4 regions of the Vibrio sp. KUL78 genome follow, and region 1 is predicted to be linked to each of the others. Evidence: predicted binding sites of a transcription regulator. Region 1 holds the regulator's gene; each other region holds the start of a gene.
What was found. Region 1 encodes PurR, which represses purine synthesis genes. Its sites were predicted from a motif close to TNANGNAAACGTTTNCNTNA; they were not measured.
Positions count from the first base shown of each region.

Region 1 (8,192 bases):
GTTGTAGCTTGTGCCGTCGTCCCAAATGGGCAAACTGTCACACTGTACTGCCAAGCTTGGTGCAGAAAACAGTAAACTGGGGGTGAGCATCAGCGACAAATTCACTGACCGTTTAAATATTGGAATAGAGCCTAATTGTAGCTTGGTCATGGAAAATCCTTTTGTTGAACCAAAGAATGTCGTTGCCAATCAATGCTGCCCAATCGAAGCAGTTCAACGGAAACGACGCCACTATCAAACTAGCTCAGGTTTATAGAGTCTTTTTCCGACTCAGAAAGCACCGACTTCTCACGCGAGTCAGTTAACAAAAATAGTTACAAGTTGCATATACAACGACCAGGTATCTCTACATTGCTCCCATAAAAAAGCTCCAGCTATCAAAGAGACAACTGGAGCATTTTCTATCACTACACGCTAGCCGACTTTAATCACCAGCAAACATGTAGCCCTCGCCATGGACAGTGATAAATATCTGTGGATTCTTTGGATCGGATTCCATCTTGGCACGCATGCGACGGATAAGAACATCAATGGTTCTATCGTTTGGCGCATCAACTCGATGACTGATCATATTGAGGATACGCTCACGGCTCAGAACTTGATTTGGATACGTTGAGAGTGCAACTAACAATTCATATTCAGCCTTGGTCAGTTTTACAGGGTCGCCATTATTCGTCAATGAACGACGCTGCTTATCGAACGTCCATTCACCAAAGTGAACCACATGCTCGTTTTGCACTGACTCTTCAAGTACTGGCTGTTTGCGCGCTAGTGAAATACGCCACAATAGGTTTTTTACTCGCACTAACAGTTCGCGTAGCTCAAACGGCTTAGTGACATAGTCGTCTGCCCCCATCTCAAGGCCAACAATACGGTCAATACTATCGGTGCGACCGGTCACCAAAATGATTCCAATGTCTGACTGACTTCTTAACTCTCTTGTCAGCATCAAACCATCTTCACCAGGGAGGTTAATATCTAACATAACGAGATCGATACTGGATTCTTCCAGCACCTGACGCATCGTCTGACCATCTTCAGCTTCGCTAACCAAGTAGCCTTCATTTTCGAAGTAACCAGCCAGCTTACTGCGAGTGACTACGTCATCTTCTACAACCAAAACGTGATATTTCATCTGTGGTTTCTCAATCTTGTCATGACAGGGACATTCTATTCATAAACATTCACAATTCTAGTCTACATCCCCTCATAGGCATGGAAACCTTACTATTTTTTGATTCAAAACAACCAAAACGATTGCGTCTCATATGCAACGAATACTCGAGTCAACTTACCCTTAAAGCAATTAATTTTTGTCTTATTTTTTCATAAGTTAACTCAATTCTTCACACAACAAGTTATTGCTATTCATCTTTATTGGCTAAAATAGAGTTATCATTTTTGGAGATTATTCAAATGCAAGAAATCAAAGCATTTAATGAGCAACGCGCAGAAATCTATTGGTGGCTTTCAAGCCTATTCGCTGCGGAGCTCACTGATGATGAACTCAACAAATACCACAGCCCTGAAATTCGCTCTTTCTTATCTGGCTTAGGAGAAAACCCTTCCCTAAAAGAACCCATTCAGGTCTTTACAGAGTCCTTGAACCGCCTTCAAGTCAGAGAAGACGCACAATTAGAGCTTTCTGCCGATTTTTGCGATCTATTTTTAAAGTCGGACAAGCACGGCGCACTGCCTTATGCCTCTATGTATATTGGTAAGTCTGGTCTTTTAAATGATCAACCTGCACAAGATATGGCAGATCTTTTAGCTAAGCACAATGTAGCAGTGAATAAGGACTTAAATGAGCCAGCGGATCACCTCGCGATCGAGCTAGATTTCCTAGGCAACTTAATCATTCGCTCCAATGAGCTTGAAGCTGAGGCACATATGAACGATGCGCTGCACGAGCAAGCAGAGTTCATCAAGAACTACTTGATGACATGGCTACCTCAGTTTGTTGCGAAATGCCAAACTAACGACGAGTTTGGGTTTTATGCCTCTGCCGCTAAACTACTCGAAGCATTCTGCCAACTTGACTACACCTACCTAGAGGGTGAGCAAGACTAGCCAACCTAAAGCGCAAATCACTTGCATCACATCTGTGAGAATTAATTTGCGCTTTAGTTATAAATTTATTGGATAAGTCATTGCCAGCGCTCAAACCTAAGTCTACAATCCGCCGTTTAAATGCAAATGCCCTTGGCATTCAACGCGGACTTGTGTCCAAAAACACCTGTTGAAATCTACGCTCTGAGCTTTTTTCGCCGTGGCTTGCATGCAACTTTCGGTTTTCGCAGCCAAATACTATGTTTACAACAACATAGCGTTATATGTTTGCAAAGACCACTATACTTGAAGCGGTACCAACGTTAATTATCAAGCCGCGACTAATAGGATATCACTATGGCAACTATTAAAGATGTCGCCCGCCTTGCAGGCGTTTCAACGACCACAGTATCCCACGTTATTAATAAGACTCGCTTTGTTGCTGAAGCAACTCAAGAAAAAGTGATGGCGGCGGTCGACGAACTCAACTACGCACCAAGCGCCGTTGCACGTAGCTTAAAATGCAACTCAACAAAAACCATCGGTATGTTAGTGACTCAATCAACTAACCTGTTCTTTTCAGAGGTTATCGATGGTGTTGAGAGCTACTGCTACCGCCAAGGCTACACGCTGATCCTATGTAACACTGGTGGCGTGTATGAAAAGCAACGCGATTACATTCGCATGCTGGCAGAGAAGCGCGTGGATGGCATCCTCGTGATGTGCTCTGATCTTACCGAAGAGCTGCTAGAGATGCTTGATCGTCACGCCGACATTCCTAAAGTTATCATGGACTGGGGCCCAGAAAGCTCACAAGCGGACAAGATCATCGATAACTCTGAAGAAGGCGGTTATCTGGCAACGAAGTTCCTGATCGAAAAAGGTCACACGGATATTGCCTGCCTGAGTGGCCATCTAGAAAAAGCCGTGTGCCAAGAGCGTATCATCGGTTACAAACGTGCCCTTGCTGAAGCAGGTATCGAGATGAAAGACGATCGTATTCTTGAAGGCAACTTCGAATGCGATACAGCGGTTATCGCTGCTAACCGTATTGCTGCAATGGAAGACCGACCGACCGCTATCTTCTGTTTCAACGACACCATGGCGTTTGGCTTAATGAGTCGCCTGCAGCAACTGGGTGTGCGCGTACCGGAAGATATCTCTGTCATTGGATACGATAATATTGAGCTGGCTGAGTACTTCTCGCCACCTCTAACCACGGTTCACCAACCTAAACGTCGTGTGGGTAAAAACGCGTTTGAGATTCTATTAGAACGAATCAAAGATAAAGGTCATGAAAAGCGCATTTTCGAAATGCACCCAGAGATTGTTGAACGAGACTCTGTCAAAAGCCTTACATAGAGCTGACAAAAGTGCCTTTCTAGGCACTTTTTTTGAACCCCATTCAAGTTTTCTTCTCTCGATTGTTAGTTTTTTACGCACCCTCAAGCACAAATAACCCGCCATTATTTGAACCAACATCACATTTTTGCAACGGAGTAATCATAGGCTTATGTCGTTTTCATTTATTCTAATGAAGTCACGCACAGGGCAAACCATCTGAAAGGGTGGGACGCAAAGCCTCCGGCCTAAACCAATTTTTAATTGATAGGTAGCGGGGTTGCCGATGGCAAGGGGAGAAGACTCAGTTATGGCATATGCCTAACAGAGCTCTGACACCTGATTGCTATACTCTCGGACCTGATTCTGGTGACACAATCAATAACACCGAGAAAAGAATAAAGCATGGATAATCCTATACTAAAAAATTCAATGCAATTATTCGCTCAGCTTGGAAGAGTAAAGTCTCGCTCCATGTTTGGGGGATTTGGCATCTTCGTAGATGATACGATGTTTGCCTTAGCAGTGAATAACAAATTACATATCAGAACTAACCGTCAGACCGTATCCACCTTCAAAAAACTGGGTTACAAGCCTTATGTTTATAAAAAGCGTGGATTTCCCGTTGTTACTAAGTACTTCGCGTTACCTGAAGACTGTTGGCAAGATCAAGAAGGTATTCTCGATCACGCTAAACAGGCACTCGAGTTCGCGAAAACTGAGAAAGAGCAACAATCCGAAGCGAAACCTAATCGCCTGAAAGACCTTCCGAATCTTCGCCTTGCCACTGAGCGTATGCTCAAAAAAGCAGGCATTGAATCAGTGGTTGAACTTCAGGATCATGGTTCGGTTGAGGCTTTCAAGGCCATTCAGAGAACCCATTCAAGTACCGTAGGTTTAGAGCTTTTATGGGCTCTTGAAGGTGCGATAAATGGTACTCATTGGTCTGTGATTCCTCAGACTAAAAGAGATGAACTGGCTAGCTTAATTAATTAAGCTACGGTAATCTCGAGAAAAAATCAGCCTTATGGCTGATTTTTTTGTATTAGCTGAAAGGAAAAACATACTCATCCTTTCTACTACACTAATACTGAGTCATCAAAAGGATATCGTCATGAGCAAGAAGCTGATACTAGGATTGGTTTTGGTTGCTGTCGTCATTTACTTAGGCATCAACTTTGGTCAACACCTCACACTAGAAAACGCAAAAGCACAACAAGTAGCACTGAGTGAATACATCAATGAGAACTTCGTGGCTGCTGCCCTCACCTATTTCTTCGCTTACATAGCGATTACTGCATTCTCCGTTCCAGGCGCTGCCGTGGTTACCTTACTTGGCGCTGCACTGTTTGGCTTTTGGACTAGTTTACTGCTTGTTTCATTTGCGAGTACCATAGGCGCTACATTGGCATTCTTGAGCAGTCGCTTCCTACTTCGCGATTGGGTACAAAGTAAGTTCGGTTCGAAACTTGAGACGATCAATAAAGGTGTCGAAAAAGACGGTGCTTTCTATCTATTTTCTCTAAGACTCATTCCTGTGTTCCCATTTTTCTTGATTAACTTATTAATGGGTCTCACGCCAATTCGAATCTCTAAGTATTACTTGGTGAGTCAACTGGGCATGCTGCCAGGAACTGCAGTATACCTCAATGCAGGTACCCAGCTAGCGAACATTGACAGTCTATCAGGCATTGTTTCCCCTACCGTGTTGGCATCGTTTGCCCTACTCGGTTTGTTCCCACTTATTGCCAAATGGATTATGGGAAAAATCTCTCGCTCACCACAGGTACAGGAATAGATGAAGATATTTGTAGGCAATAACCCACCAGAAACACATATTGTCCAACAGCAGTTGATGGCTGAAGGTATAGAGTGTGAAGTACGAGGCGAAGGTGTTTTTGGGTTACGAGGGGAAGTACCGTTTGACGAAAGTTCTCTACCCTACGTTTGGCTTTTCAACAGAGAGCAAGAAATGATGGCACGAGCTGTCATTCAAGATTGGCAAAAACAGGCTGAGAAAAGCGGTAACGTGCCGTGGGTATGTTCAGCTTGCCACGAGACTAACGAAGCGCAATTTGGCGTCTGCTGGAACTGTCAGACGCCACAAACAGCTACGATGCCACAGACTTAATGAAATCTATTGAGTGCTTATTGAACTCTTCTGGACGCTCAACATTGCACACATGACCACAATCTTTGATCTCTAATAGACGGCTGGACTTATGTTCAGCCACCATCTCTTTGACTGGCTTAATAAACATATAGTCTTTATCCCCCATCAGATACAAAGTCGGAATCGGCAACTCTCGGTCTTTAAAGTAGCGGTTGAGAGGGTTCACTTCTGTCGTTAGGCGGTACCAACGCTTGAACTCTTTTTGGCACAGCTTTTTCGCCTCTCGGACGAATAACAATCGTGACTCTTTTTGGCCTTTTTGCGGCATGACAATATACGCGAACAAGCTGTAAAGCCACATATAAGGGATAATGTGCTTACTCCAGTTGCCAATTTTCACCAGAATTTGCGAGCGAGTATTAAAGCGAGTGACCGCACCGCCTAAGACCATGGAACGAACTCGGGAGTGTGCCAACTCGGCAATGTTGCGCACAATAATCGTTCCCAAAGACATACCGACAAAATGGGCTGACTGAATTTTAAGGTGATCAAGTACTTTGACGATATCCATCGTCACCTCTTTAAAGGTGTACTTGTTCGACATAATGTCTTTAAGGAGTTGGTTTGACTTACCGTGACCGCGCAGATCAATAAACAGCAGGTTAAAGTGCTCTCGGTAAGCACGAATCTGTTTAAACCATATGTTTGAGCTTCCACCTGCCCCATGTACGAATACCACCCACTCATTACTCGTTGGGTGCTGATAAGTTTTATGGAATAGCAAGCTCTCTGACATAGTTCTCAAGTTTCGTGATGTATGTGGGCGTTACGTTACCATAATTCGCCGTTTTACGGACAAAAACTCACAGGAATTTTGGTAAAAATGATTTACAAGTGTAGTCGATTATAAAAAAAGCGGCATAACGCCGCTTTTCAGTTTTTGCTCTAGTTTGCCTCGAGCGCCAGGTCGTACATCTTGACGTACTCTTTGGCTGACTCAGTCCAACTGAAGTCTTTTCGCATTGAGCGAAGCTGCATTTCATGCATCTGCTCAGGGTGTTGCAGATAGAATAGCAGTGCGCGTTGCAGGACAATTAACAAAGCATCATGGCAAGGCTCAACAAAACCAAAACCAGTGGCATTGTTAGGGTCATCATCAAAATCAATAACCGTGTCTTTCAAACCGCCGACTTTACGTACGATTGGCAACGTACCATAAGCCATACTATAAATCTGGTTCAACCCACACGCTTCAAACTCAGAAGGCATTAGGAAGAAGTCTGACCCTGCTTCTACCAAATGAGCAAAGCGATTGCTGTAAGCTTCTACAAACGCCAACTTATCTGAAAACTCTTCCGCTAGGTCATTAAGATGAGAAGCAATTTGTGGCTCACCCGTACCAATAATGACGACTTGAACGTCATTTTTTAGGAACTTATCCAAAATAGGAAGGATGTAGTGAAAACCTTTTTGGTGCGTCAAGCGACAAACCATGCCAATCATCGGCACTTCACGCTCTGGCAGGCCGAGCTCTTTTTGTAGCGCTGTTTTCGATGCGAGCTTACCCGCTAGCATGCTCTCTAGGTCATCACTGTAATGCTTAGGCAAATACTCATCGTGGCTTGGGTTCCACTCTGAGTAATCGCATCCATTAACGATGCCATGGAGATCTTTGGCGCGATGAACGAAATCATCAACCAAGCCATGCGAGCCTAACGGTGTCACCAGCTCAGCGGCATAGTTAGGGCTCACTGCGTTGATCTTATCTGCAAAAGCGATACCCGCTCGCAATGTACTTACCCAGCCATCACCGTACTGTAGAAACTCCATTCCAGAGAGATGAAGCTCAGGAATAATCTCTAACTGACTGTAAGAGAAAATCCCTTTGAAAATCGCGTTGTGTACTGTCAGTACTGACTTAGTACCATGAAAACGCTCATCTTCAGCGTAACGAGTCTTAAGTAAGAATGGGATAAGACCTGTGTGCCAATCATTCGCATGAATAATTGCAGGCTTAATGCCTAGCTTTGGTAACACATCCAGACTGGCTGCTGCGAAAAATCCAAAACGCTCGCCATTATCAGCGTACGCTCGATTGTGTTCTGCATACAGTTCTGGACGGTCAAAGTAACGGTCACATTCAATGACGTAGACTTCGACACCATCGAGATGGGTTTTCTTGACTTGATAAGGTGTATGAGGCCAATGCTCTAGCTCAGTGGCTAGCACGAACTCATACTGATCCTTGTTTGGTAGTTTTTGGTAGCCTGGCAGAGTGATGGCTACGTCCTTGCCAAGTTCTTGCAGAGCTTTCGGCAGAGCCTTGGCAACATCTGCCAAGCCTCCACTTTTAATAAGTCCCTGAACTTCTGAAACTGGAAACCATACGTCTATGTTTCTCATTCTAGAATCCAACTTTTGTCCCTTTTTTGATGACAACGATGCCACCTGGAGACACATGGAAACGCTTCGCGTCGAGTTCTAGATCTTCACCGATCACAGTTCCAGGGGCAATTTCAACATTCTTGTCAATGATTGCGCGCTTGATTGTACAGCCTGCACCAATCTTAACGTCACCTAGAATAACAGATTCACTCACAATAGAACCAGCAGCAATGTTACTTCTGAATCCTAGTACTGATTTGAAGATTGACGAACCACGTACGTAACTACCACCAGCAATTAAGCT
Region 1 is NZ_AP045837.1:1,137,074-1,145,265, reverse strand. It holds gene AC6I8Y_RS05605 (Ig-like domain-containing protein) at 1-150, opposite strand, end outside; gene torR (two-component system response regulator TorR) at 425-1,135, opposite strand; gene torD (molecular chaperone TorD) at 1,417-2,070, shown strand; gene purR (HTH-type transcriptional repressor PurR) at 2,407-3,411, shown strand; cyclic di-GMP riboswitch class I at 3,590-3,678, shown strand; gene AC6I8Y_RS05585 (TfoX/Sxy family DNA transformation protein) at 3,796-4,386, shown strand; gene AC6I8Y_RS05580 (TVP38/TMEM64 family protein) at 4,505-5,188, shown strand; gene AC6I8Y_RS05575 (putative signal transducing protein) at 5,189-5,521, shown strand; gene AC6I8Y_RS05570 (alpha/beta fold hydrolase) at 5,502-6,299, opposite strand; gene glgA (glycogen synthase GlgA) at 6,449-7,906, opposite strand; gene glgC (glucose-1-phosphate adenylyltransferase) at 7,908-8,192, opposite strand, start outside.

Region 2 (8,192 bases), 1.6 Mb from region 1:
CACGCTTCGGAGACAAAAGGATTATCGTTGCCCTGAATGCGGCGGATACGCTCGTTTCGAGTGCACTCCCAGTTATCCACAGGGTAGCTTTTGTTCCAAGCTTTCATTAGCTTAGCTTGCTGCTTAGATAGCCTAAACCCGTACTCTTGACTCATGTAAAGGTAAGTTCGAGCAATAGACCCTCGCGCACGTTCAGGCGGCATCGCTTTGCGCTGCTTGAAGTTTACTTGCATTTCGCATTGGCCATAGCTGACACCATCGACCCCATTCCATTGTGAAAAGTTGTAGTTGGAGCGATCACCATTGACCTCGCCGATGGCTGGAGTGAGGTTGTGTAGATCGGCTTCCATCAGTTTGAATTGTTTGTCGTTGCGTGTGCAGTTCTTGCGCCCACCATCTTGCCAACATTGACGCTGGTGGCCAAACTGCCAGGCTGGTACCACGTGTTCCCACTCAATACGACTTGCGCGCTTTTCTTGTTTACGAACCTGGTAACCGCACGCAGAAAGGTCTGGTACGCCTTTCTTACCGTTCCATTGAATATCACAGCCACAATAGAAACTCACAGGATGGTCGGCATAGATCTTTACCGCTTCTTTCTTCGCTTTACTAAAGCTACTCGGTGGTGCACCAACTGCTGTGATTGGAACGGTGATAGCCATTAGGGCGATAGAAGTGAGAAAGCGGCGCATCATAGTAAGGTCTAAAAAAGGTTGAGATAACCTAGTGTAACTCGCAAAAAAGACCTTAGCTATCGATAGTTAGCTCAGTTGTTTGCCAGTGTACTCTATGGTTTGGCCGCACTTTCGACAACGGTAGTTGGCTTGCTGGCGCAGGACCTTATTGTGGCGTCGTATGGTCACAGCAAATGTGTCGCATTGGCAGCGGTACTCAAACGTGCGTCCCTGTACAGACTGGATATTGAGTGAGTGTGTGGTGTTTGGTGCAATATGGAATACTTGGTTCATGACCATCTGCCACTCTTTGCCATGCGGGCGCACGCGACCGAACAGCGCATAGGTAATTAAATGAGCGACTTCATGGGGAATGACTTCGTCGATAAACGCCTGTTGATTCTCGACAAAAAGCACTGGGTTTAAACGGACCTCCCAGGTCTGTAGGTACGCTTTACCTGCGGCTTTTCCGCGCAGCTTGTAGTTGAGAGCTGGGACGGGGAAGTCTCTTTCAAAGTAGTGACGTGCACGCTCAATACAACGAGACAGTGTTTTTAAAGCAAGATAGTGAAGCTGCTCTGATAATTCTGCATCCACGAAGTTCAATCCAAACAAAAAGCGCCCAAACAGGGCGCCATTCTACTTAGGATGTGATGTTATGCCAACGCATCAGACATGATGCTTCTTCTTGATGGTCTCATGGTAAGCGTGCCAAGTTCCGTACCCGAGGATCGGCATGGTCACAATCATTCCAATCCCGTAGGTGGCAAAACCAATTAAAATACCGCCGCAAATGATAAGAGCCCACACTATCATGGCCGGAATGTTGGATTTCACCGCGTTAAAACTGGTGAAGACCGCGGTCATGATATCGACTCGACGTTCCATCATAAGAGGGATCGAGAAGGCTGAAATGCTAAAGATAACCGCTGCGATAACCGCGCCAACAACACTGCCGGTAATCAAAAACGGCGCGAACTCAGTTAGGGGAGCGCCTTGCACTGATGGGTAGAGCGCATGTAACAGCGCAGCGATACGCATCCAAAATATCATCGCTACCGCGAGTAACACGGCAAACGCCCATTGTGATGTTGAGTTGCGACCAATGGCTTTCATGGAATGGAACAGGCTCGGTTTGTGCCCTTTTTCTCTCTCCCAAGCGGCATCATAAAGACCCAGCGCCAAGAAAGGCCCGATAAGCATATAAACCACTAGGCTTGGCATAATGACGAGGTGTGTACCTTGCCATTGCACCAATAGAACGATCGCGACCGCCGCTGCGGTAAAGCAGAGTCCGTAGAAAGCACTAATGATTGGCATACGTATGAGGTCATGCAAGCCGAGCGCGAGCCAGTGGAATGGGGCTGATACACTCAGTTGGTTGCACGGAATGGTTTTAGCGTAATCTTGATCCCTGACTTCATGTTTCTTCTGGAAGTCATCAGAATTTACAGTTCGAGGCATATGTCCTCCCTGATTGACAAACTGGCCTTCGTTTTATCAGGGCATGGCGCTAATAGTCGCGGTGTTAACACGAGCAGCGACTCTCGCCGCAGTTGACGTGTCCTTACCAGCTTACCGTTATTAGCGTCTTCCCCTCTTAAGTGCTCTATTTTGCATACGAACAAACCGAGCAAATTGGTCTATTCGCAAGGGCACTTTTGATTAACTATTGACCGTGTTACAGGAAAACACAATTTTCAAAAGGGTATTAAATCAAAGCCATTCGAGTTTAAGTTAACAACTTTGTAACAAAGTGTTTGAAAAGACAGGATTAAAAAAATAAAAAAGCCCTCAAAATAATTTGAGGGCTTTTTTGGAGTAAATACTCAGACTAAGAGTAATTACAGACCAGCGAAATCACGTAGGATTGCCGCTTTGTCTGTCGCTTCCCAAGGGAACTCTTCGCGACCGAAGTGACCGTATGCTGCAGTCTTCTTATAGATAGGTTGCAGTAGGTTTAGCATCTCTTGCAGGCCGTATGGACGTAGGTCGAAGTTTTGACGAACCGCCTCTACGATGATGTCGTGAGAAACTTTTTCAGTACCAAATGTCTCAACCATGATAGATGTTGGATCAGCAACACCGATTGCGTAAGACAGTTGGATCTCACAACGGTCAGCCATACCAGCCGCTACGATGTTCTTCGCTACATAACGTGCTGCGTATGCTGCAGAGCGGTCAACTTTTGATGGATCTTTACCAGAGAACGCACCGCCACCGTGACGAGCTGCGCCGCCGTAGGTATCAACGATGATCTTACGACCCGTTAGACCACAGTCACCCATAGGACCGCCGATTACGAAACGACCGGTTGGGTTGATGAAGAAGTTGGTTTCTTTGTTGATCCACTCAGACGGAAGTACTGGCTTGATGATCTCTTCCATTACTGCTTCACGCAGGTCAGGTGTTGAGATTGAATCACAGTGCTGAGTTGAAAGAACAACCGCATCGATACCAACGATCTTACCTTGGTCGTATTGGAACGTTACCTGAGACTTAGCGTCTGGACGTAGCCAAGGTAGAGTGCCGTTCTTACGTACTTCCGCTTGCTTTTGAACAAGACGGTGAGAGTAAGTAATAGGTGCTGGCATTAGGATGTCAGTTTCGTTGGTTGCGTAACCGAACATGATGCCTTGGTCGCCCGCGCCTTGCTCTTTAGGATCTTCTTTATCAACACCTTGGTTGATGTCTGGAGACTGCTTACCGATGGTGTTTAGAACGGCACAAGAGTCCGCGTCAAAACCCATGTCAGAGTGAACGTAGCCGATTTCGCGAACAGTTTCACGAGTTAGCTCTTCGATGTCTACCCATGCTGAAGTGGTGATCTCACCACCCACCATCACCATGCCAGTCTTAACGTAAGTTTCACAAGCAACACGTGCTTTTGGATCTTGTTCTAGGATTGCATCAAGAACCGCGTCAGAGATTTGGTCTGCGATTTTATCTGGATGGCCTTCTGATACTGACTCAGAAGTAAACAGGTGCTTAGCCATGAGAGCTCCAATTACTGTTTTTAAGCGAGTGTCGAATCACTCACTTGTAATAAATTCAATGATATATAGTAGGTGTATCTACATCTAGACGTCTATTCTAGTCATCAATGTTCGATTAGCAAGCGATTTTTGCTTTTAACATATAGCCAAACGTTTGCCTATTTTGCGCGTGGATCGCCACATTCCGGCGACATTATTCGGCGATAATGCCAAAAAATGACGGTAAATCGTTTGCAGAGACTATATGGCTTTGCGACAATAGCCGCCGCTGATTATTCAATCAGTCTATGAAAAACTTGGAATTCGCTTAATGCACTCAGGAGCAGACATGTCTTCTCGTAAACAACTCGCTAATGCAATCCGCGCGCTAAGCATGGATGGTGTTCAACAAGCTAACTCAGGTCACCCAGGTGCACCAATGGGTATGGCAGATATCGCTGAAGTTCTTTGGCGTTCTCACCTAAATCACAACCCGTCAAACCCAGAGTGGGCTGACCGCGACCGTTTCGTACTGTCAAACGGCCACGGCTCAATGCTGATTTACTCTCTGCTTCACCTAAGCGGTTACGAGCTATCAATTGACGATCTTAAAAACTTCCGTCAACTGCACTCAAAAACACCAGGTCACCCAGAGTACGGTTATGCACCAGGTATCGAGACGACGACTGGTCCTCTAGGTCAAGGCATCACTAACGCGGTTGGTATGGCGATTGCTGAGAAATCTCTTGCAGCGCAATTCAACAAAGAAGGTCACGATATCGTTGACCACTTCACTTATGTATTCATGGGTGATGGCTGTCTGATGGAAGGTATCTCTCACGAAGCGTGTTCACTAGCGGGTACCCTAGGTCTAGGCAAGCTGATTGCGTTCTGGGATGACAACGGCATCTCTATCGATGGTGAAGTGGAAGGTTGGTTCTCTGATGACACACCTAAGCGCTTCGAAGCTTACGGCTGGCACGTAATTCCTGCAGTAGACGGTCACGATGCTGACGCGATCAATGCAGCGATTGAAGCGGCAAAAGCGGATCCACGTCCAACACTTATCTGTACTAAAACCATCATCGGTTTTGGTTCACCAAACAAAGCGGGCTCTCACGACTGTCACGGTGCACCACTAGGTCACGACGAAATTGCAGCAGCACGTGAATTCCTAGGTTGGGAACACGGTCCATTCGAGATCCCTGCTGACATCAAAGCAGAGTGGGATGCAAACGAAGCGGGTAACGCAAAAGAAGCAGCTTGGAACGAGAAGCTAGCAGCTTATGAAGCGGCTTATCCAGAGCTTGCGGCTGAGTTTAAGCGTCGTGTGAACGGTGAGCTTCCAGCTCAGTGGGAACAAGAAGCAAGCAAGATCATTGCAGACCTTCAAGCGAACCCAGCAAACATTGCATCACGTAAAGCGTCGCAAAATGCACTAGAAGCGTTCGGTAAGATGCTTCCAGAATTCATGGGCGGCTCTGCTGACCTAGCGCCATCAAACCTAACCATGTGGTCTGGTTCTCAGTCGCTAACGGCTGACGATGCGTCTGGTAACTACATCCACTACGGTGTACGTGAATTCGGTATGACAGCGATCATCAACGGTATCGCTCTGCACGGTGGTTTCGTACCATACGGTGCAACCTTCCTAATGTTCATGGAATACGCTCGTAACGCAATGCGCATGGCAGCACTGATGAAAGTGCAAAACATCCAGGTTTACACTCACGACTCTATCGGTCTGGGTGAAGATGGCCCGACGCACCAACCGGTTGAGCAAATCGCATCACTGCGCGTGACGCCAAACATGAGCACATGGCGTCCATGTGACCAGGTTGAGTCTGCAGTGGCTTGGAAATACGCAATTGAGCGTAAAGACGGCCCTACATCGCTTATCTTCTCTCGTCAAAACCTAACACAGCAAGATCGTGACGCTGAGCAGCTAGCAAACGTTGCTAAAGGTGGTTACATCCTGAAAGATTGCGAAGGCACGCCTGAGCTAATCCTTATTGCGACAGGTTCTGAAGTTGAGCTAGCAACAAATGCTTACGCTGAGCTAACGGCTGAAGGTAAGAAAGTACGCGTAGTGTCTCTTCCTTCTACTGATGTATTTGACGCGCAAGATGAAGCATACCGTGAAGCAGTTCTTCCAGCGGCTGTGACTAAGCGTATTGCGGTTGAAGCAGGTATTGCGGATTACTGGTACAAGTATGTTGGCTTCGGTGGCAAGATCATCGGTATGACGACATTCGGTGAGTCTGCACCAGCAGGCGAGCTATTCAAGATGTTTGGCTTCACGACTGAAAACGTTGTGAACACGGCAAAAGAGCTGCTTGCATAAGCACCTTTCTTCTTGAAATGAAAAACCGAGCCTAGTGCTCGGTTTTTTTCTGGGTCGAGAAACGCATTGTCCCCAGCTAACAACTCTTGATGCGAAAGCAACCGTTATCGGTTACCATGCAAGCCTTTATCACGTGAACAAAAAGGCGTAATGCGATGCTAAGAGTGGCAATTAATGGCTTTGGACGCATTGGACGGAATGTACTCAGAGCGCTATACGAAAGCGAGAAGAACGACCAAATTAAAGTCGTCGCCGTTAACGAGTTGGCGCAACCTGAAGCGATGGCTCACCTGCTTCAATACGATACCAGTCATGGTCGTTTTGATAAGAAGGTGTCTCATGACCAAGAGCATTTGTACCTTACGCATAAAGATGGTCAGTTCGACACCATTCGTATTTTGCATCTTGAGGACATCAGCCTGTTACCGTGGAAAAACCTAGAGGTTGATATCGTATTAGATTGCACTGGTGTATTCGGTAGCCGCGCTGATGGCGAGAAACATATCGAAGCTGGTGCAAAGAAGGTGCTGTTTTCTCACCCAGGCAGCAATGATCTTGATAACACCATTATTTACGGTGTTAACCACCATACCCTGACCAAAGATCACACCATTGTCTCCAATGGTTCTTGTACCACGAACTGTATCGTGCCGGTTATTCAAGCGTTAGATGAAGCCTTTGGTATCGACTCTGGGACTATCACCAGCATTCACTCTTCGATGAATGATCAACAAGTTATCGACGCTTACCATGGTGATCTACGCCGTACACGCTCAGCCAGTTTATCCATCATTCCGGTGGATACGAAACTCCATAAGGGCATCGAACGCATCTTTCCGAAATTTTCTAACAAATTTGAAGCAATTTCTGTAAGAGTGCCAACAATTAACGTCACCGCTATGGATCTTAGTGTAACTATAAATACGAATGTGAAAGTTAATGACGTAAATCAAGTCATTATTAACGCTTCTCGGTGTACATTAGACGGCATTGTTGACTATACTGAAGCACCGCTGGTTTCCGTGGACTTTAACCACGACCCGCACAGCGCCATTGTTGATGGGACACAGACTCGAGTGAGTGACGGTCGTCTGGTCAAAATGCTGGTGTGGTGTGACAACGAGTGGGGCTTTGCTAACCGCATGTTAGACACCGCGTTAGCAATGCAAGCGTCTCAGTAGTATCAAGGGCGCTCTTGGGGAAAAATATTAATTTCGAAGGTTGAAATTAATATTCATGAGCCCAATATAAGTAAGCAGTTGATGAATTCTAAAACTTGGCAAGAAGCCGGGTTTCAAAAACTTTATTTATTTTTTAGTTGAGAGGACTAAACATGTCTGTAATCAAGATGACTGACCTGGATCTAGCAGGTAAACGCGTATTTATCCGTGCTGATCTGAACGTACCTGTAAAAGACGGTAAAGTAACATCTGACGCTCGTATCATTGCGTCTCTACCAACCATCAAGCACTGCCTAGAAGCTGGCGCTAAAGTTATGGTTACGTCTCACCTTGGTCGTCCTACTGAAGGCGAGTACGCAGAAGAATTCTCTCTACAACCTGTAGTTAACTACCTAAACGACGCACTAGATTGCGACGTTAAACTAGCAAAAGATTACCTAGACGGCCTTGAGCTTAACGCTGGTGAGCTAGTTGTTCTTGAAAACGTTCGCTTTAACAAAGGCGAAAAGAAGAACGAAGAAGAGCTATCTAAGAAATACGCTGCACTGTGTGACATCTTCGTAATGGATGCATTCGGTACTGCTCACCGTGCACAAGCTTCAACTCACGGTGTTGGCATGAACGCGCCTGTAGCGTGTGCTGGTCCTCTACTAGCTAACGAACTAGACGCACTAGGCAAAGCAATGGACAAGCCTGCTCGTCCAATGGTTGCTATCGTTGGTGGTTCTAAAGTATCGACTAAGCTAACGGTTCTTGAGTCTCTATCTAAAATCGCTGACCAACTTGTTGTTGGTGGTGGCATCGCGAACACGTTCATCGCTGCAGCGGGTCACAACGTAGGTAAGTCTCTTTACGAAGCAGACCTAGTAGACACAGCTAAGAAGCTAATGGACGAGTGTGCAATTCCAGTTGCGACTGACGTTGCATGTGCAAAAGCATTCGACGAGAACGCAGAAGCTGAAATCAAGCACGTATCTGAAGTTCAAGACGACGACATGATTTTCGACCTAGGTCCAGA
Region 2 is NZ_AP045837.1:3,145,375-3,153,566, reverse strand. It holds gene AC6I8Y_RS14630 (endonuclease) at 1-692, opposite strand, end outside; gene AC6I8Y_RS14625 (SprT family zinc-dependent metalloprotease) at 762-1,271, opposite strand; gene AC6I8Y_RS14620 (DUF2189 domain-containing protein) at 1,344-2,138, opposite strand; gene metK (methionine adenosyltransferase) at 2,519-3,670, opposite strand; gene tkt (transketolase) at 3,981-5,993, shown strand; gene epd (erythrose-4-phosphate dehydrogenase) at 6,149-7,174, shown strand; gene AC6I8Y_RS14600 (phosphoglycerate kinase) at 7,327-8,192, shown strand, end outside.
Region 2: a site for PurR is predicted at 3,813-3,832, ahead of metK (methionine adenosyltransferase). Genes of this name have one in related genera too.

Region 3 (8,192 bases), 1.3 Mb from region 1:
TGCTGAGGTGTGGCTTAGGGTACGCATCTTCTCATCAGGCCAAACTGCATGGACCTTGTGCACACCCGCGGCATCGGCGGTGCGAATAACGGCAGAGACATTGTTCGGCTTGTGAACTTGTTCTAGCAGTAAAGTCAGATCGGGTTGGCGTGCTTTGAGCACTTCCTGAATACGATTGTAGCGTTCTAAATTCATTAGGATGTTCCAAATAAAACGGGCTCGATATTCATCGAACCCGTGTTAGATCAAGCATTAGCTTTAGTTCTTACGACGTCTGACTCGCAGTGCGTGTGGCATAACGCGAATGCGCTTCATGATGCCGGCAAGGTGCACACGGTCTTTGGTTGTCAGCAATACCGTCACAGTATACAAACGACCATCACGCTCTTCCGTCGAAATGCCGTGAATGTTTGAGCCAGTCTTCGCAATCACATTGGTGAGCTCGGCAAGCGCACCTTGGTGGTTTTGCAGATCGACTTGAAGTTCTGCAGTGAACTCTTGCTCGTAGTCGTCACTCCACTCTACCGCCATGTACTTATCTGGCTCTTTCTGGTGACCACGAACGTTTGGACACGTTTCACGGTGAACCACAAGACCACGACCTGGCGACACATGGGCAATGATGTGATCATCAGGGATTGGGTGACAGCAGTTCGCGAACGTCAGAAGAATACCTTCCGCGCCGCGGATTGGCAGCTTCTTACCTGATGATGGAATAGAGCTTGTTTGTGTTAGCTCGTCCGTATCACCCAGTAAGCGTCTCGCAATCACGATGCTCATGAGTTCGCCAAGACCAATCGCAGCAAGCAAGTCGTCGAGCGACTCAAGCTTAAGGTCGGTGAGCACTTCGTTGATGTTCTCTGGGTAGATGGTATCAACAGAGTGGCGACCTAATGCATGGTTAAGCAGGCGGCGACCCAGAACCACAGACTCTTCACGACGCATGGTCTTCAGCACCTGACGGATCTTAGTGCGAGCACGTGACGTCACGACATAGTTTAGCCATGCCGCATTTGGACGAGCACCTGGTGCACTGATGATCTCAACGGTTTGACCGTTCTTTAGAGCCTTGCTTAGTGGGTACGGGTTACGATCAACGCGAGCTCCCACACAGGTGTTACCGACATCGGTATGCACCGCATAAGCGAAGTCGACCGCAGTCGCGCCAAGCGGTAGCTCGACGATACGACCTTTTGGTGTGAACACGTAAATCTCATCTGGGAACAGATCGGATTTTACGTTTTCAATAAATTCAAATGAGTTACCTGCGCTTTGCTGTAGCTCAAGCAGGCTTTGCATCCAACGCTGTGCCTTAATCTGCGCAGTAGTGCCAGTGCGATCGCCATTGCCTTTGTATGCCCAATGCGCTGCCACACCCTTGTCTGCCATCTGGTCCATGTCTTCAGTACGAATTTGTACTTCAACAGGAACACCGTGAGGACCAACCATCGAGGTGTGAAGAGATTGATAGCCGTTCGCCTTTGGTACCGCAATGTAATCTTTCATGCGACCTGGACGGGGCTTATACAGGCTGTGTACTTGACCAAGTACGCGATAGCAGGTGTCCGCCGTGTCCACGATAACGCGGAAGGCGTAGATATCCATGATGGTGTGGAAGCGCTGCTCTTTGGTTTTCATCTTGTTATAGATGGAGAACAGATTCTTCTCACGACCTAGTACGCGACAGTTCAAGCCAACCTCACCGAGGCGGCCTTCGATCTCGCTATGGATACGTTGGATCATTTCCTTACGGTTACCGCGAGCAGCTTTCACTACTTCTTTTAGAACGCGATAACGGTTTGGATAAAGCGCTTCAAAACCTAACTCTTCAAGCTCGGTCTTGATGTTGTGAATACCGAGACGATGCGCAAGCGGCGCATAGATCTCTAGGGTTTCACGAGCAATACGGCGTTTCTTGTCCGGACGAAGCGCGCCCAATGTACGCATGTTATGAGTACGGTCACTGAGCTTAATCAAGATCACGCGGATGTCTTGCACCATGGCAAGCACCATCTTGCGGAAGTTTTCCGCTTGAGCTTCTTTGCGATCTCGGAATTTTAGCTTGTCGAGCTTAGAGACGCCGTCCACGAGTTCCGCGACGGTGTTGCCAAACTGTTCTTCTAGCTCTTCTTTGGTGACTTCCGTATCTTCAATAACATCATGCAACAGTGCTGCTTGCAGTGTTTCAATATCCAGACGCATTTCTGCGAGGATACGAGCTACCGCAACAGGGTGGATGATGTAAGGTTCACCGCTAGAGCGGGTCTGCCCTTCATGGGCATCTCTTGCTACCACATAAGATTGACGCAGAGCCTCAATTTGAGGCTCTGTTAGGTATTCTTGGGCAACGTCTTTAAGGCTATCGAATAGGTACAAATTATAGGCCCGAAAGTCGATGGAACTCTGATTGGATAGGTCGAATTAACGGTTGTGAGCGATGCTGCTTACTGCCGCTAGTTCTGCAGCTTCTTGCTCTTGCTGCTCTTGACGCTCGCGTGCGTCTAGTACTTCTTTCGTGATCAAGCCTTCTTCGATTTCGCGTAGAGCGATAACCGTTGGCTTATCATTTTCTTCTGGCACTAGTGCATCTTTACCACCGATTTGCATCTGACGTGCGCGGCGAGCCGAAATAAGAACTAGGTCGAAGCGGTTGCCAACTTTTTCAACAGCGTCTTGAACAGTTACGCGTGCCATAAGAACTCCAATAGTTAACTAAATTTTTGATGACGAGAAAGTATACAGGCTATTACATTTAGATTCTAGATCACAAATGATCCGTTTAGCTACTGTTACTTAGGGTTTATCGGCGATATCACTAATGAGATCGCCTGTTATTTCATTTCATCGCGCTAGGCGAAAAACAGAATAGGTATGAAATACGAGCGAATTACTCCGCTAGTAGCGCATCCAGCATGCCTTTATATTTCACAGCTTGCTTGTCTTGCTTCAAACGCTCAGCGCGTAAAATTGCTTTAAAATCAACAAGTGCGCCATCAAAGTCATCGTTGACGATAACATAGTCGTACTCGTTGTAATGTGACATTTCTGATTTTGCTTCGCTCATGCGTTTTGCGATCACTTCATCGCTGTCTTGACCGCGCACGTTTAGGCGACGCTCAAGCTCACTGTTTGACGGCGGCAGAATAAAGACGCTTTTCGCTTCTGGCATCTGCTCGCGGATTTGGCGCGCGCCTTGCCAGTCGATATCTAGGAAGACATCGATGCCTTTATTTAGCGTTTCTTCAATCCACAAGCGAGACGTACCGTAGTAGTTACCAAACACTTCGGCATACTCAAGAAACGCGCCTTGCTCAATCAGTGATTCAAACTCTGATTTTTCAACAAAGTGGTAGTGCACGCCGTCTTCTTCACCAGGGCGCATGCCGCGAGTGGTGTGAGAAACAGAAACCTTCATTGCGTAGGTTGGGTTTTTTTCCAACATAGCTGCAATTAAGCTCGATTTACCAGCGCCGCTTGGTGCCGATACGATATACAGGGTGCCTTTACCAATCATTTGTCAGTGTCCGCATTCTTGGGTTGAAGGAATAGAAGCTGCGCGATGCACTCTTCTATTTTAGATAAAACACTGGCCCAAGTGCTGAAATTTCGGCCAGAAAAATGGAGGCGAAGAGTATCATGATTGAGGGCAGCACGACAAGCTGTCTTCTCTTTGATGTGAGGACTTGCATAAGGCGCGTAGGGTAGGTGCCGATAGTCGAGAGATAACATTGAAGGCAAACGTTTGCTTATTTATCAAGGTTTTGTTTTTTAAGCGATAAAAACCAACAAGAAAAACATTGATTTATTTCTCTGGCTGATTAGAATTCGCGCCATTATTTTTGTCGCGCATACGTTTGCGTCTCCGTCATTTCTATCTTTAAAGGTTCCACTGTGAGTGCAGAATTAGCTGGCCAAAGGCAAGCCAACCCCTCTTTTATCGAAGCTACCTTCAAGGTGAGCGAGCGTAAATCTACGATCGGCACCGAGGTATACGCAGGTTTTATTACGTTTCTAGCGATGAGCTACATCCTAGCGGTGAACCCAGCCATCTTGGGTGACATTCCCGGCATGGACCGTGGCGCGGTATTCACTGCAACGGCGCTAGCTGCGGCATTTGCGACTCTGATTATGGGTTTCTTTGGTAACTACCCAGTGATGTTGGCACCAGGTATGAGCATGAATGGCTTCTTTAAAGGCATGCTTCTTAGCGGATCTGTGGCTCTGGTTTGGCATGAAGCGCTACTGGGTATCTTCTTCTCGGGCATCATCTACTTGATCTTATCGATGACTAAGATCCGTAAGGCGATGATTGAATCGATTCCAGAAGACCTTAAGCTGGCGATTACCGTATCGCTCGGCTTGTTTATCGCGTTCTTGGGACTTAAGAACGCCGGTATCATCGTTTCAAACCCAATCATCTTGGTGAGCATGGGCGATATCCTGAACCCTCAGGTTATGATCGCTTACATCAGTATCTTCATTGCTCTGGGTTGTATGGTTCGCGATATCAAGCTAGCGACGTTTATCTCGTTCATGTCGGCCATCGTTCTAACCATCCTTGCTGACACCTTTATGGGCACAAGCAACGCGCCAATTCCAGACCAGCTCGTCGCGATGCCGCCAAGCATGGCAGGTAGCTTTGGTGCTATCTTCGATTTCTCTGGCTTAACGGCAGAGAAGATGTTTGATCTGCTGTTCATCGTGATTATCTTTTTGATTGTCGATTTCTTCGATGGCTTGAGCACGATTGTTGGTGTGGGCCGCGACGCTGGCATCATCGACAAAGACGGGAAGGTGCCAAATGCTCGTTCAGCGCTCGTTGCAGATGCGGGTGGTACTGTAATGGGTTCGCTGCTTGGCACAACGTCGGTTACAGCATTCTCTGAGTCGGGTATCGCGTCTTCTCAAGGTGCGAAAACGGGTCTAGCGGCAGTTGTAGTAGCCGGTTTGTTCTTTGTCTCTCTATTCTTATACCCGCTATTCTCATTGTTCTCTGCAGCCATGGTGGCACCAGCGATGGTCGTCGTTGGTATCTATATGATTGGTCGCCTGGGCGATATTAAGTGGGATAAAAAAGAGTCGCGCATCGCTGCCTTCTTTACCATTATGTTTACTGTGCTGAGCTTCTCACCAGCAAACGGTATGGCGATGGGCTTTATCAGTTATGCGTTTAGTATGGTTGTGGCAGGCAAGGGCAAAGAGGTTCACCCAGTGATCTATGTGTTGTCGGCGCTGTTTATGACTTACTTGGTGTTGTTGTAGTCACTAATAATCGGATAACCCTACAGCGCTGTCATTCCTGTGCAGACAGGAATCTATTTGAGGCTTGGCGCGAGCGTTGAGAAGACCCCTGCCTGAGCAGGCGCACGGCTAGTGGGGTGACGATCATTTTGAATTGCGATGAACCCTAAAACGCCGTCATTCCTGTGCAGACAGGAATCTTCTTGAGGCTTGGTGCGAAAGTTGAGTATCCCTCCGCTAACGCAGTAGCACGACTCATGTGTGGGCGGTTACTTTGAGCGCGGTACACAAGCAATAAAAAAGCAGGCATCAGCCTGCTTTTTTGTCATTCAACAGAATTACTCAATATTCTGAATCTGCTCACGCATCTGCTCAATCAACACCTTAAGCTCAACACCTGATGCGGTGATATCCGTGCTGATGGACTTAGACGCTAGCGTGTTCGACTCGCGGTTAAACTCTTGCATCATAAAGTCGAGACGACGACCGACTGCACCACCTTTCTTCATGATGCTGTTGGTTTCTTTAACGTGAGAATCGAGGCGATCTAGCTCTTCGGCTACGTCAGACTTTTGCGCCAGAAGAATCAACTCTTGCTCAACGCGAGAAGCATCAAGCTCGATCTTAGCTTCTTCAAACTTGCCAAGTAGACGTTCACGTTGCCATTCGATGATTTCTGGCATGCGAGCGCGAACCTTCACCACTTCTTCTGTGATGGCATCTAAACGCTGAACGATCAACGCCTTCATGTTTTCACCTTCACGACCACGCGCTTCGATGAAGTCACTCAGTGCACCCTCAAAGCCGTCTAGTAGTGCTTTGTTGATGGTGTCCATATCTTGCTCTGGCGTTTCCATCACACCTGGCCACTGCATGACTTGGAATGGGTTAATGCGGTTTTGCTCACCAGTCAGTCCCATGATTTGGTTCGCTGCACCAATCACTTGCTTAGCGAGTGTTTCATTGATGTTCAGCTCGCCTTTAGCTGCAGGGTTTGCTTCAAAGCGAAGGTGACATTCGACCTTACCGCGCGCCAAACGCTTACGGAAGCGCTCACGAAGTACAGGTTCAAGACCACGGAACTGCTCAGGAAGACGGAAGTATGTTTCGAGATAACGTTGGTTTACAGAGCGGATTTCCCATACTGCGCTACCCCAGTCACCTTTGACCTCTTTGCGCGCGTACGCGGTCATGCTGTAGATCATGAAATGATTCCCTTGGATTCAATAAATGTGTTCAAACTGTCTTCATGGTAGCACAGAGCTCGAATCGAAGTCACACAACCTAGACCCATACTCGCTTCTCCGTTATAATCTTCGCCCAACCAAATTCGCTTCCCCAACAAAGGTAATGTCCATGCGTCCAAATGATCGCGCAGCAGACCAAGTGCGCCCAATAAAAATTACTCGCAACTATACCGCTTACGCAGAAGGCTCTGTGCTGGTAGAGTTCGGCAATACCAAAGTGTTGTGTAACGCAACAGTGGAAGAGAATGTACCTCGCTGGCTAAAAGGCCAAGGTAAAGGCTGGGTAACCGCTGAATACGGCATGCTACCACGCTCAACGCACTCAAGAATGCGCCGTGAAGCGGCAAGTGGCAAGCAAGGCGGCCGCACCATGGAAATCCAACGCCTAATCGCTCGTAGCCTACGTGCAGTCGTAGACCTAGAAGCCATGGGTGAAATCATGGTGACAGTCGACTGTGACGTTATCCAAGCGGATGGTGGTACTCGTACTGCATCTATTTCTGGCGCTAGCGTTGCAATGGCAGACGCATTTGCTCACCTTGTAGCAAAAGGCACACTAAAAGCGAACCCAATGAAAGGGCACGTTGCGGCAGTATCTGTGGGCATTCTTGGTGAAGACGTTCTGTGTGACCTTGAATATACCGAAGACTCGGCAGCCGATACCGACATGAACGTTGTGATGACGGAAGATGGTCGCATGATCGAAATCCAAGGCACCGCAGAAGGCGAACCGTTTAGCCACGATGAGCTAATGGCGCTACTGGCGTCAGCGAAGAAAGGCATTACCGAGATCGTAGCAGCTCAGAAGCTGGCATTAGAAGATTGATTGATGGCTCCCGTAAGGGGGCTATTTTTTTGTGTATTACAGATACACAACGACACGTCATTCCACTGGCCGTGCGCCTACGCAGGCAGGAATCTACTTGAGGCTTGGTGCATGCTTTGAGTAGACCCCTGCCTGCGCAGGGGTGACGAACTGTTTAGGCAGTAAAAAGACAAAAAGCATCATGTCTACCGGGTATGACAACAACATACCTAAACACAACAACCGAGAGAGATAAAATGAAAGCATACCAGCGTGAATTTATTGAATTTGCATTAGAGAAAGAAGTCCTAAAATTTGGCGAGTTTACCCTTAAATCTGGTCGTAAAAGCCCTTACTTCTTTAACGCTGGGCTTTTCAATACGGGTCGTGACCTTGCACGTCTAGGTCGCTTCTACGCAGCAGCGCTAGCGGACTCTGGCATTGAGTTTGACGTGCTATTTGGTCCTGCTTACAAAGGCATCCCAATTGCAACAACTACAGCGGTTGCCTTGGCCGATCACCACGACATCGATACACCTTACTGCTTCAACCGTAAAGAAGCGAAAGACCACGGTGAAGGTGGCAACCTGGTAGGTAGCGCACTTGAAGGTCGTATTATGCTGGTGGATGACGTAATCACGGCAGGTACTGCGATTCGTGAGTCAATGGAAATCATCAAGGCGAACGGTGCAGACCTCGCGGGCGTGCTGGTTGCTATTGACCGTCAAGAGAAAGGCAAAGGTGAGCTATCTGCGATTCAAGAAGTTGAACGCGACTTTGGCTGCGCAGTGATTTCAATCGTAAGCCTGACTGACCTTATTACTTATCTTGAAGAGAAAGGTGGTAATGCTGAGCATTTAGAGGCGGTGAAGGCGTATCGAGCTGAATTTGGTATCTAG
Region 3 is NZ_AP045837.1:3,376,434-3,384,625, reverse strand. It holds gene trmH (tRNA (guanosine(18)-2'-O)-methyltransferase TrmH) at 1-195, opposite strand, end outside; gene spoT (bifunctional GTP diphosphokinase/guanosine-3',5'-bis pyrophosphate 3'-pyrophosphohydrolase) at 259-2,376, opposite strand; gene rpoZ (DNA-directed RNA polymerase subunit omega) at 2,422-2,694, opposite strand; gene gmk (guanylate kinase) at 2,888-3,511, opposite strand; gene AC6I8Y_RS15690 (NCS2 family permease) at 3,892-5,262, shown strand; gene AC6I8Y_RS15685 (YicC/YloC family endoribonuclease) at 5,580-6,446, opposite strand; gene rph (ribonuclease PH) at 6,598-7,314, shown strand; gene pyrE (orotate phosphoribosyltransferase) at 7,551-8,192, shown strand.
Region 3: a site for PurR is predicted at 3,731-3,750, ahead of AC6I8Y_RS15690 (NCS2 family permease). Genes of this name have one in related genera too.

Region 4 (8,192 bases), 890 kb from region 1:
CGGCTTTTTGGTAATCAATAGAGATTACTTAGCTTTAGCTGCCGCCGCTGCTTTAGCGATAGCTGCGAAGCTCTTAGCATCTAGAGATGCACCACCAACTAGAGCACCGTCGATGTCTGGTTGTGAGAAGTAAGCTTCTGCGTTCTCTGGCTTAACAGAACCACCGTATTGGATGATTACTTGCTCAGCTACTGCTGCGTCTTTCTCTGCAATTAGAGCGCGGATAGAAGCGTGGATGCGCTGTGCATCTTCTGCAGTTGCTGCTTTACCAGTACCGATAGCCCAGATTGGCTCGTATGCGATGATAGCGTCGTTAAGTGCTTCAACACCGTAAGCGTCGATAACTGCGTTGATTTGACGTGCACAAACTGCTTCAGTTTCGCCTGCTTCGTTTTGCGCTTCAGATTCACCGATACAGAAAACTGGCTTCAGGCCGTTCTCTTTTAGGAATGCGAATTTCTTAGCGATGAACTCGTCTGATTCGTTGTGGTACTCACGACGCTCAGAGTGACCGATGATGATGTGAGTAGCACCGAAGTCTTTCAGCATTTCTGGAGACATGTCGCCAGTGAAAGCACCGCTGTTGTTTAGGTCTGTGTTTTGTGCACCAAGGATGATCTTGTTGCCGCCTTCCGCGATTACACGCTCAGCTAGATCGATGTATAGTGCTGGTGGAGCTACCGCCACGTCTACACCAGTTACGCCTTCAAGTTCAGCGTTTAGACCAGTTAGCAGCTCAGTTACCATTGCTTTGCTGCCGTTGAGTTTCCAGTTACCCATAACTACAGGTTGACGCATGAGATTTTCTCCAAAATCAGTGTTTGTAAAAAACGAATGTAAAAAATAAACGTGATTACGAAAGAATATAACAGATTAATTCATGTAGATCATGATTGGGGTCATTTCTTTATCGCTTTGGTATCTTATCCTAACAATTGCCCAGAATGGCTCGCCCAAGTGATCCAGTAAACAGAATAATAGAATACTTCTCGGAATTTTACTCGCGGCTTGCTATACCTTGTCGCCTATTGGTCACAACAAAGGGAAGTCGTATGCCGAATCTGGTTCTAGAATATTCGAATACAGCCGATGAAAGGTTGAATGTACAAGGGTTATTGGAAGACCTACACCGAGTGACGTTGAACTGCGGACTGTTTGACGCTGATTCTGTTAAGTCGCGTTCCCTGCGCAGCCACAACTGGTTGATTGGCGAGTATGGTGACAGCGAAGATTTTGTGCACATCAGCTTTGAGCTATTATCTGGAAGGACAGATGAGCAAAAACGCGAGCTTTCAAGAAAGCTGATGGAAGTGCTAAGAGAGCAGGCGAGCCATATTAAGAGCTTAACAGTGAACATTCGCGATATGGACAAGACCTGCTTTCAAAAGATTACCAATTAATACGAGAGTGATTTGATGCCGTTAAAATCGTTACTGTTTTCATTCAATGGACGCATTGGGCGTAAGACATTCTGGATGTGGAATGTCTGTTACTACTTAGCCATTATGATTGTTGCACAGGGGCTAAATTTTCTATTCCCTAATGTGATGCAGTTTTTGTTGCCCTTGCTATTGCTGATGTTGCTTATCCCTGACCTAGCTATCACGGCGAAGCGTTGGCATGACCGCAATAAATCTAATTGGTGGCTATTGCTTAACTTGCCATTGGTGTTTGGGCGCATGAGTTTACCGACGTTAGATCCTGCGACAGCCGCTCAGCCGTCGATGGTGCAAAGTTTGTTGTCGTTTTCAGCCCTAGCGTGTGGTGCATGGATTTTAGTGGAGTGCGGTTTTCTTAAGGGCACCGAAGGTCCTAACCAATACGGTGATGAGCCCAAGTAATGTGCTTACGAATCGTGTGAGAAAAGGGAAGCATTGGCTTCCCTTTTTAGTGCGCGACTGTTTTCTATTACGTATGAGCTGGTTCAGCGCCACTCCTCATCGCGGCGAAATGGCAATACATCGGCCGTTTGTTTTGGTGATGGGAGATCACCATGCAGCGCCTCTGAAAATTTAACGATCTGCTTGTGGAGCTCTTCTCTCAACAGCACATTAGCGTGGATAGGGTTTTTGGCGCGCTGCAGCACTCGCTCAATGTGGGATTGCTGGGCATGCAATCTTGGTTGCATGTCACTCGAGCAGCTCTCGATAAATTGCTCACACAGTTGATGTCGCAGTTGGCTGAGCTTCTCTGGGTCTTCTTTTGCCATCGCTGCTAGATCCTCAAAAGAGGGAAGTGAAATCGGCTCTGCCATGTTTGCCTTCCTATGCCTAACGTTATCGAACCATATTCATAGCGTAGGACTTAATGAGAAAAGACAAACTTAAATGCATGACGTGTCTCAGAGTTGAGACACGTAGGTTGGGCTTATTGTTTTGCGTGAAACTTGTAGACGCATCGTCTGGCGCCTTTAACGATATGCTCATCGCGCTCGACGTTAACGTCGCTGCCAACCAAGGCTTGGAATACATTGAGCTCAGATTGACATAGCGCTTCGCAGCGAGAAGCCGCTTTGCAAATAGGGCAGTGATTCTCGATGAGCACAAACCCATCATCGGTTTGCTCAAGCTCTGCCATGTAGCCATCTTTCTCGCGCAATTCAGTCAATTTCTGAACCTTGCTTTGCAAGTCGGGTAGTTGATCAAAGTGTGGTTGGTAGGTTGTGAGGGTGTTGAACTCGCGTTCTTTGGAGACTTTCTCAAGCCCCTCACTGCCAAACACATTCTCAATGGCGTCAATAAACTGAATTGTGAGGTCGCTATGGCGGTCGGAAAAGCGCGCATGACCTTGAGCGGTCAAGGACCAATGTCTATTCGGGCGACCCACTTTGACTTTGACGTCCTCGAATCGCAACAATCCATCCTCTTCAAGGCTTTGGAGGTGCTGCCTTGCGCCCATGGTCGTGATGCCCAAACGCTCCGCAATACGTTTTGCGGTGACGGCTCCCTCGCGTTTTATGATGTCTATGATGTGATCAGTGGCTTTCATCAGTGCATCCGTTCTGTTTGTTCAGCCTTAAGGTAAAGATAGTCGAGGTATTATGGCGGATAAGGTTAATAAAGCAAATTATTTACAATGTTGCGTATGGATAAATGACGTATAACCAAATAAAAAAAGCGCTGATGAAGATCAGCGCTTTTCTATCGCGAACTCGCTTAAAGGATAATGTTGCGGATCTCTGGGTCTTTACGCTCTAGGTAGTGCGTAGACTTGATGCGTCGAATGGTACGACAGCGCCCACGGATCAGCAGGGTTTCTGTTGTCGCGATGTTGCCTTGGCGAGTGATGCCCTCAAGTAGGTCACCCTTAGTGATGCCCGTTGCTGAGAATACGACATTGTCGCTACGTGCCATATCTTCCATACGCAGCACGACACTCGCTTCAACGCCCATTTCCGCGCAGCGCTCAAGCTCGTCTTGTCCTGCTTTACGGTTTTCTTCGGTATCGCCTTTTACAGCGTGGCGAGGCAGCAGACGACCGTTCATGTCACCATCAAGCGCACGAATTACCGCCGCAGAAACTACACCCTCTGGCGCGCCACCGATGCAGTACATCACGTCGACTTCACTGTCTGGCATACACGTGAGAATCGATGCCGCTACATCACCATCTGGCACTGCGAACACGCGAACACCCATTGCTTGCATCTCAGCGATAACCTGATCGTGACGTGGTTTTGCTAGTGTGGTTACTACCAGAGTATCAAGGGTTTTGCCCAGCGCGGCTGCGATGTTGTTTAGGTTTTCTTTGAGTGGCTTGTTAAGGTCAATGACGCCTTTAGCGCCAGGACCCACAACCAGCTTCTCCATGTACATATCTGGAGCTTTCAAGAAGCTGCCTTTCTCGCCCGCAGCAAGAACGGCTAGCGCGTTAGACTGACCCATCGCCGTCATACGTGTGCCTTCAATTGGGTCAACAGCGATATCTACCGCATCGCCACCGATACCCACGTGCTCACCAATGTACAGCATAGGTGCATCGTCGATTTCACCCTCACCAATAACGATTTCACCTTCGATATCGGTCTTGTTCAGTAGGCTGCGCATGACCTCCACCGCTGCACCATCGGCAGCATTTTTGTCGCCTCGTCCTAGCCACTTATAACCTGCTAGTGCGGCACCTTCGGTAACTCGTGAAAAAGCCATTGCTAAATCGCGCTTCATACTGACTCCAATTTAATGAAAAATGACAAATGATTTACGGCGCGAATTCTAGCATATCAGAAGGGAAACGTTTGCCTTTTTATCTGTTTGGTGGCGATCTTGTCGTTAAAATCGCAGATGGTGGAGAGCTTGCAAAGCCGAAGCCAATATTGAATAACGTTTTTTAGTAAACGGCAGGTCAGTTTACGGCGCTTTTTTGACCGAATAGTGAAAAATCTGCAATATAGGACGTGTCTATCTTCTCTAGGCTGAGTAGAATGGGGCACTATAGGGTATATAGAATGAAGCATTTTCATTTCACAGGATTAAACAAGGGTAGGCCGAGATGTCTTTTGAAGTACTGGAACAACTAGAAGCAAAAATTCAAACTGCAGTTGACACAATCGCTCTTCTTCAAATGGAAGTAGAGGAATTGAAAGAAGAGAAAGCACAGCTAGCGAACCAAGCTGAAGAGCTACGCAGCAGCCGTGTAGAGCTAGAGCAGAAGACGGAACAGATGCAGCGCGAGCATAGCCAATGGCAAGAGCGCATTCGCAACCTACTAGGTAAAATGGACGAAGTAGAGTAATTTTTCGCTCATTCGAGAATATTGAAAGCACCCTGCATTGGGTGCTTTTTTGTTTTCTCACCATGAATGGATTACGTGGTGAATATGCGAAATACGGGTGTTGTTTGGTCTAACCAGTGTAACTCACCATCTCTTGACTTTTCGTGTACAAGTTGAGCACGTATACTAACTCTAACTAGGGAAAGGAAAAGTTAGAATGAAAACACGTGACAAAATAGTCTATGCCGCCCTCGACTTGTTCAATACTGATGGCGAGCGCAACGTGACAACCAACCATATTGCGGCGCACATTGAGATTAGCCCGGGCAATCTCTACTACCATTTCCGAAACAAACAAGAAATCGTTCGCGAGATTTTTGCGCTTTACTCGCAAGAACTCATCGAGCGTTTTACCCCAGTCCAAGGCCAGCAAGAGAGCCTAGCACTGCTGAAACATTACCTGGATTCCATCTTCACTCTGATGTGGAAATACCGCTTTTTCTATGCCAATCTGCCAGAGATTTTGCAGCGAGACCCGAAGCTGCATGAAGAGTACATCGAGGTCCAAGAGCGTTTGCAGGGCAACTTGGTTAACATTCTCAAGGCATTTGTAGAGCTTGATTTGCTCACCATCAACGATAAAGAACTCAAGTCACTGGTCACAACCCTGCACATGATGGCAGTGGGTTGGCTAAGCTATCAGTCGGCGATGTCACCACGCACTAAAATCACCGAAGAGGTGATCCAACAAGGTATGCTACAAATGATCCATGTGGTTAAGCCTCTGGCGACTGATAAAGGTAAAGAGCAACTGACGCTGCTAGAAGATGGCGTTCGCATGATGGGTAGCCCAACAAGCTAACTGTTGCTAACGGCATGATATATAGCCAATTCGTATTGTCCAAACCCTACTTAACAAGTAGGGTTTGTGGTTTCTATCCCCGCATTAAAGGAAGAGTGTGAAGGTGCATTACGATGTATTCAATGGCGATGCCGACGGCATACTTGCCTTACTGCAACTACGTTTGGCGCAGCCAAAAGAGAGTCAGCTTATCTCGGGCATTAAACGTGATATCGCTTTGTTGCAGCAGGTGCCACTCGAGCAGGCAAGCTCAGTGACGGTGCTTGATATCTCGATGGATAAAAATCAAGCCGCGCTCGAGAAGCTTTTGGATCATCATGTTCCAACTACTTATATTGACCATCACAAGGCATCTTCCATTCCAAATAGCCAATACCTTGATGCCCATATTGACCTTGATGCGAATACCTGTACGGCACTGATTGTCGACAAGTTGCTCCAAGGCCAATTTAGGTTATGGGCGGTTGCTGCTGCGTATGGCGACAACATGCTGGCAAGTGCTGAGGCATTGGCATCGACTTTAAGGTTAAGTGATGAGCAGCGCCGCTTACTTAACGAGCTGGGTACGCTGATCAATTACAACGGCTACGGTGAAAGCCTCGAAGACCTGCATTTTAATCCGGTTGATTTGTATCAGCAGCTTTTGGCCTACCATGATCCTTTTGAGTGTATTGGTGATCCTAGCTCCCCATATCATGTACTCAAAGCGGCCTTTGCACAGGACGAATCAGCGCTGAGCGCAGCGCAGACACGCCATGATTCAGCGGTGCTTAAAGTGGTCTTGCTGCCGGATAGTGCGGCAGCGAGACGAATGTCGGGTACCTGGATTAATAGACTTGCCAATCAATCCCCTAATCAAGCGCACGTCTCATTGGTGCCAAGAAGCGATGTATCGGGAGAGCCGTGCTATACCGTTTCGGTGAGAGCGCCACTTAATAATAAGCAAGGGGCAGGAGAAATTTGCAGTCAGTTTGCCACCGGTGGTGGCAGAGAGGCGGCGGGCGGCATTAACAGCATGCCAGAGAGCGAGCTAGAAAGGCTGATTGAGATTGCAACAACACGCTACTCAAAGCAATGAGTAGCGGTACTGAGCTAGCGCTTTAACCAGCTTTTCGGGTTTTGGACTTTACTATTACGGCGGATCTCAAAGTAGAGGGATGAGCTGTCTTGACCGCCTGTATCGCCGGCAAGAGCAATGGTTTCGCCAGCTGCGACCTTATCACCCTCTTTCTTTAGTAGGGTTTGGTTGTAGCCATATAACGTCATATCGCCTTTACCATGGTCGAGCAGAACTACGAGTCCATAGCCGCGCAGATAGTCGGCGAATACCACGGTACCAGAGTAAACTGACTTAACCGAGTCGCCATAGTTGGCAGCGATGACCATGCCTTTCCAGTTGACTTGTCCGGTTTGTTTGGTACCAAAGCTATGTAGCACCTTGCCTTTTACTGGCCATGGAAGACGACCTTTTTGACGAGCAAGACCATCCATCGGTACTTGGTTGCGCTTCGCCGCTTTGGCGATTTCCGCTTTTAGCCTGGTTTCATTGCGCTGCAGCTCCGCGAGGTAATTTTTATCGCTGGAGATACTGCGGCGAATTTTGCTTACCGTGCTTTGTCGGCTGCTTCGATTCTTAGCTAAGGTGTCACGCTTGGCTTTTTGCTGCTCTAGAAGCTGAGCGATCTGATTGCGCTCAAGCTCCAACGCTCGCTCACTTTCCGCTAGCTTGCGTTCGGTCTCGGCAAGTTGTTCCAGTGTTTCGGCGCGGGCCTTCGCTAGATGCTGATAGTATTGACTGATACGGTCTTGGTCAGGGTCTGTGCTAAGCACACCAGACGCGGAGTTATTTTGCTTGGTGATGTAGTAGGTTTGTACCAGTTCAGCGAGCACCTTTTGTTGCTGCTCTTTTTGCTGTGTTAGTGCCTCAACTTGGCTATGAAACCCATCTAGGTTGCGGTTGGCTTGAGCAAGCGCTGCCGTTGTTGCTTTGATTTCTTTCTCGACATTAGAAATGCCAATCTCTTGCTCACGCAGGGATTTTTGCAGTGTATCGAGCTCTTTTTGCTGTGCAGATAGGGATTTTTGCTGACGACTTATCTCACTTTTTACACCTGTGAGTTCATTTTGGTTTGCAAGGCTATGGGCGCTGGGTAAAGCGAGCCCTAAACACACGACCAGTGCAGACAAACGAGGGGTAAAAAGCCTAATTCTGTTTGGTTTCATCCTAATTCCACTACACGCAGCGACAAGAGTTTGCTCATTCAATAGTAATCATAACTGATTGATAGTTCACTATAGCTGTTCGCAATCCGCACCTCTAAAGTGATGTTGCCATTATATCCACACATGGCACCTTAGGCGCAAGCAAACAAAAACGCCGATGTAGAAACATCGGCGTTTTTCATGACTGCGAAAGGCAATTACTTAACTAGGATCTCACCAGACATCTCTGCTGGAATTTCCATGTCAGTCATCGCTAGCATTGTTGGCGCAAGGTCAGACAGTTTACCGCCTTCTTTGAACTCAACCGCTTTGTCACCTACGTAGATTAGAGGTACTGGTAGGTTAGTGTGAGCAGTGTGCGTACCGCCAGTCACTGGGTCTACCATCATCTCTGCGT
Region 4 is NZ_AP045837.1:247,467-255,658, forward strand. It holds gene tpiA (triose-phosphate isomerase) at 25-798, opposite strand; gene AC6I8Y_RS01185 (5-carboxymethyl-2-hydroxymuconate Delta-isomerase) at 1,053-1,400, shown strand; gene AC6I8Y_RS01190 (DUF805 domain-containing protein) at 1,416-1,841, shown strand; gene AC6I8Y_RS01195 (DUF3135 domain-containing protein) at 1,925-2,254, opposite strand; gene AC6I8Y_RS01200 (helix-turn-helix transcriptional regulator) at 2,368-2,988, opposite strand; gene glpX (class II fructose-bisphosphatase) at 3,156-4,163, opposite strand; gene zapB (cell division protein ZapB) at 4,489-4,731, shown strand; gene AC6I8Y_RS01215 (TetR/AcrR family transcriptional regulator) at 4,928-5,572, shown strand; gene AC6I8Y_RS01220 (DHH family phosphoesterase) at 5,676-6,650, shown strand; gene AC6I8Y_RS01225 (murein hydrolase activator EnvC family protein) at 6,665-7,795, opposite strand; gene gpmM (2,3-bisphosphoglycerate-independent phosphoglycerate mutase) at 7,993-8,192, opposite strand, start outside.
Region 4: a site for PurR is predicted at 4,223-4,242, ahead of glpX (class II fructose-bisphosphatase). Genes of this name have one in related genera too.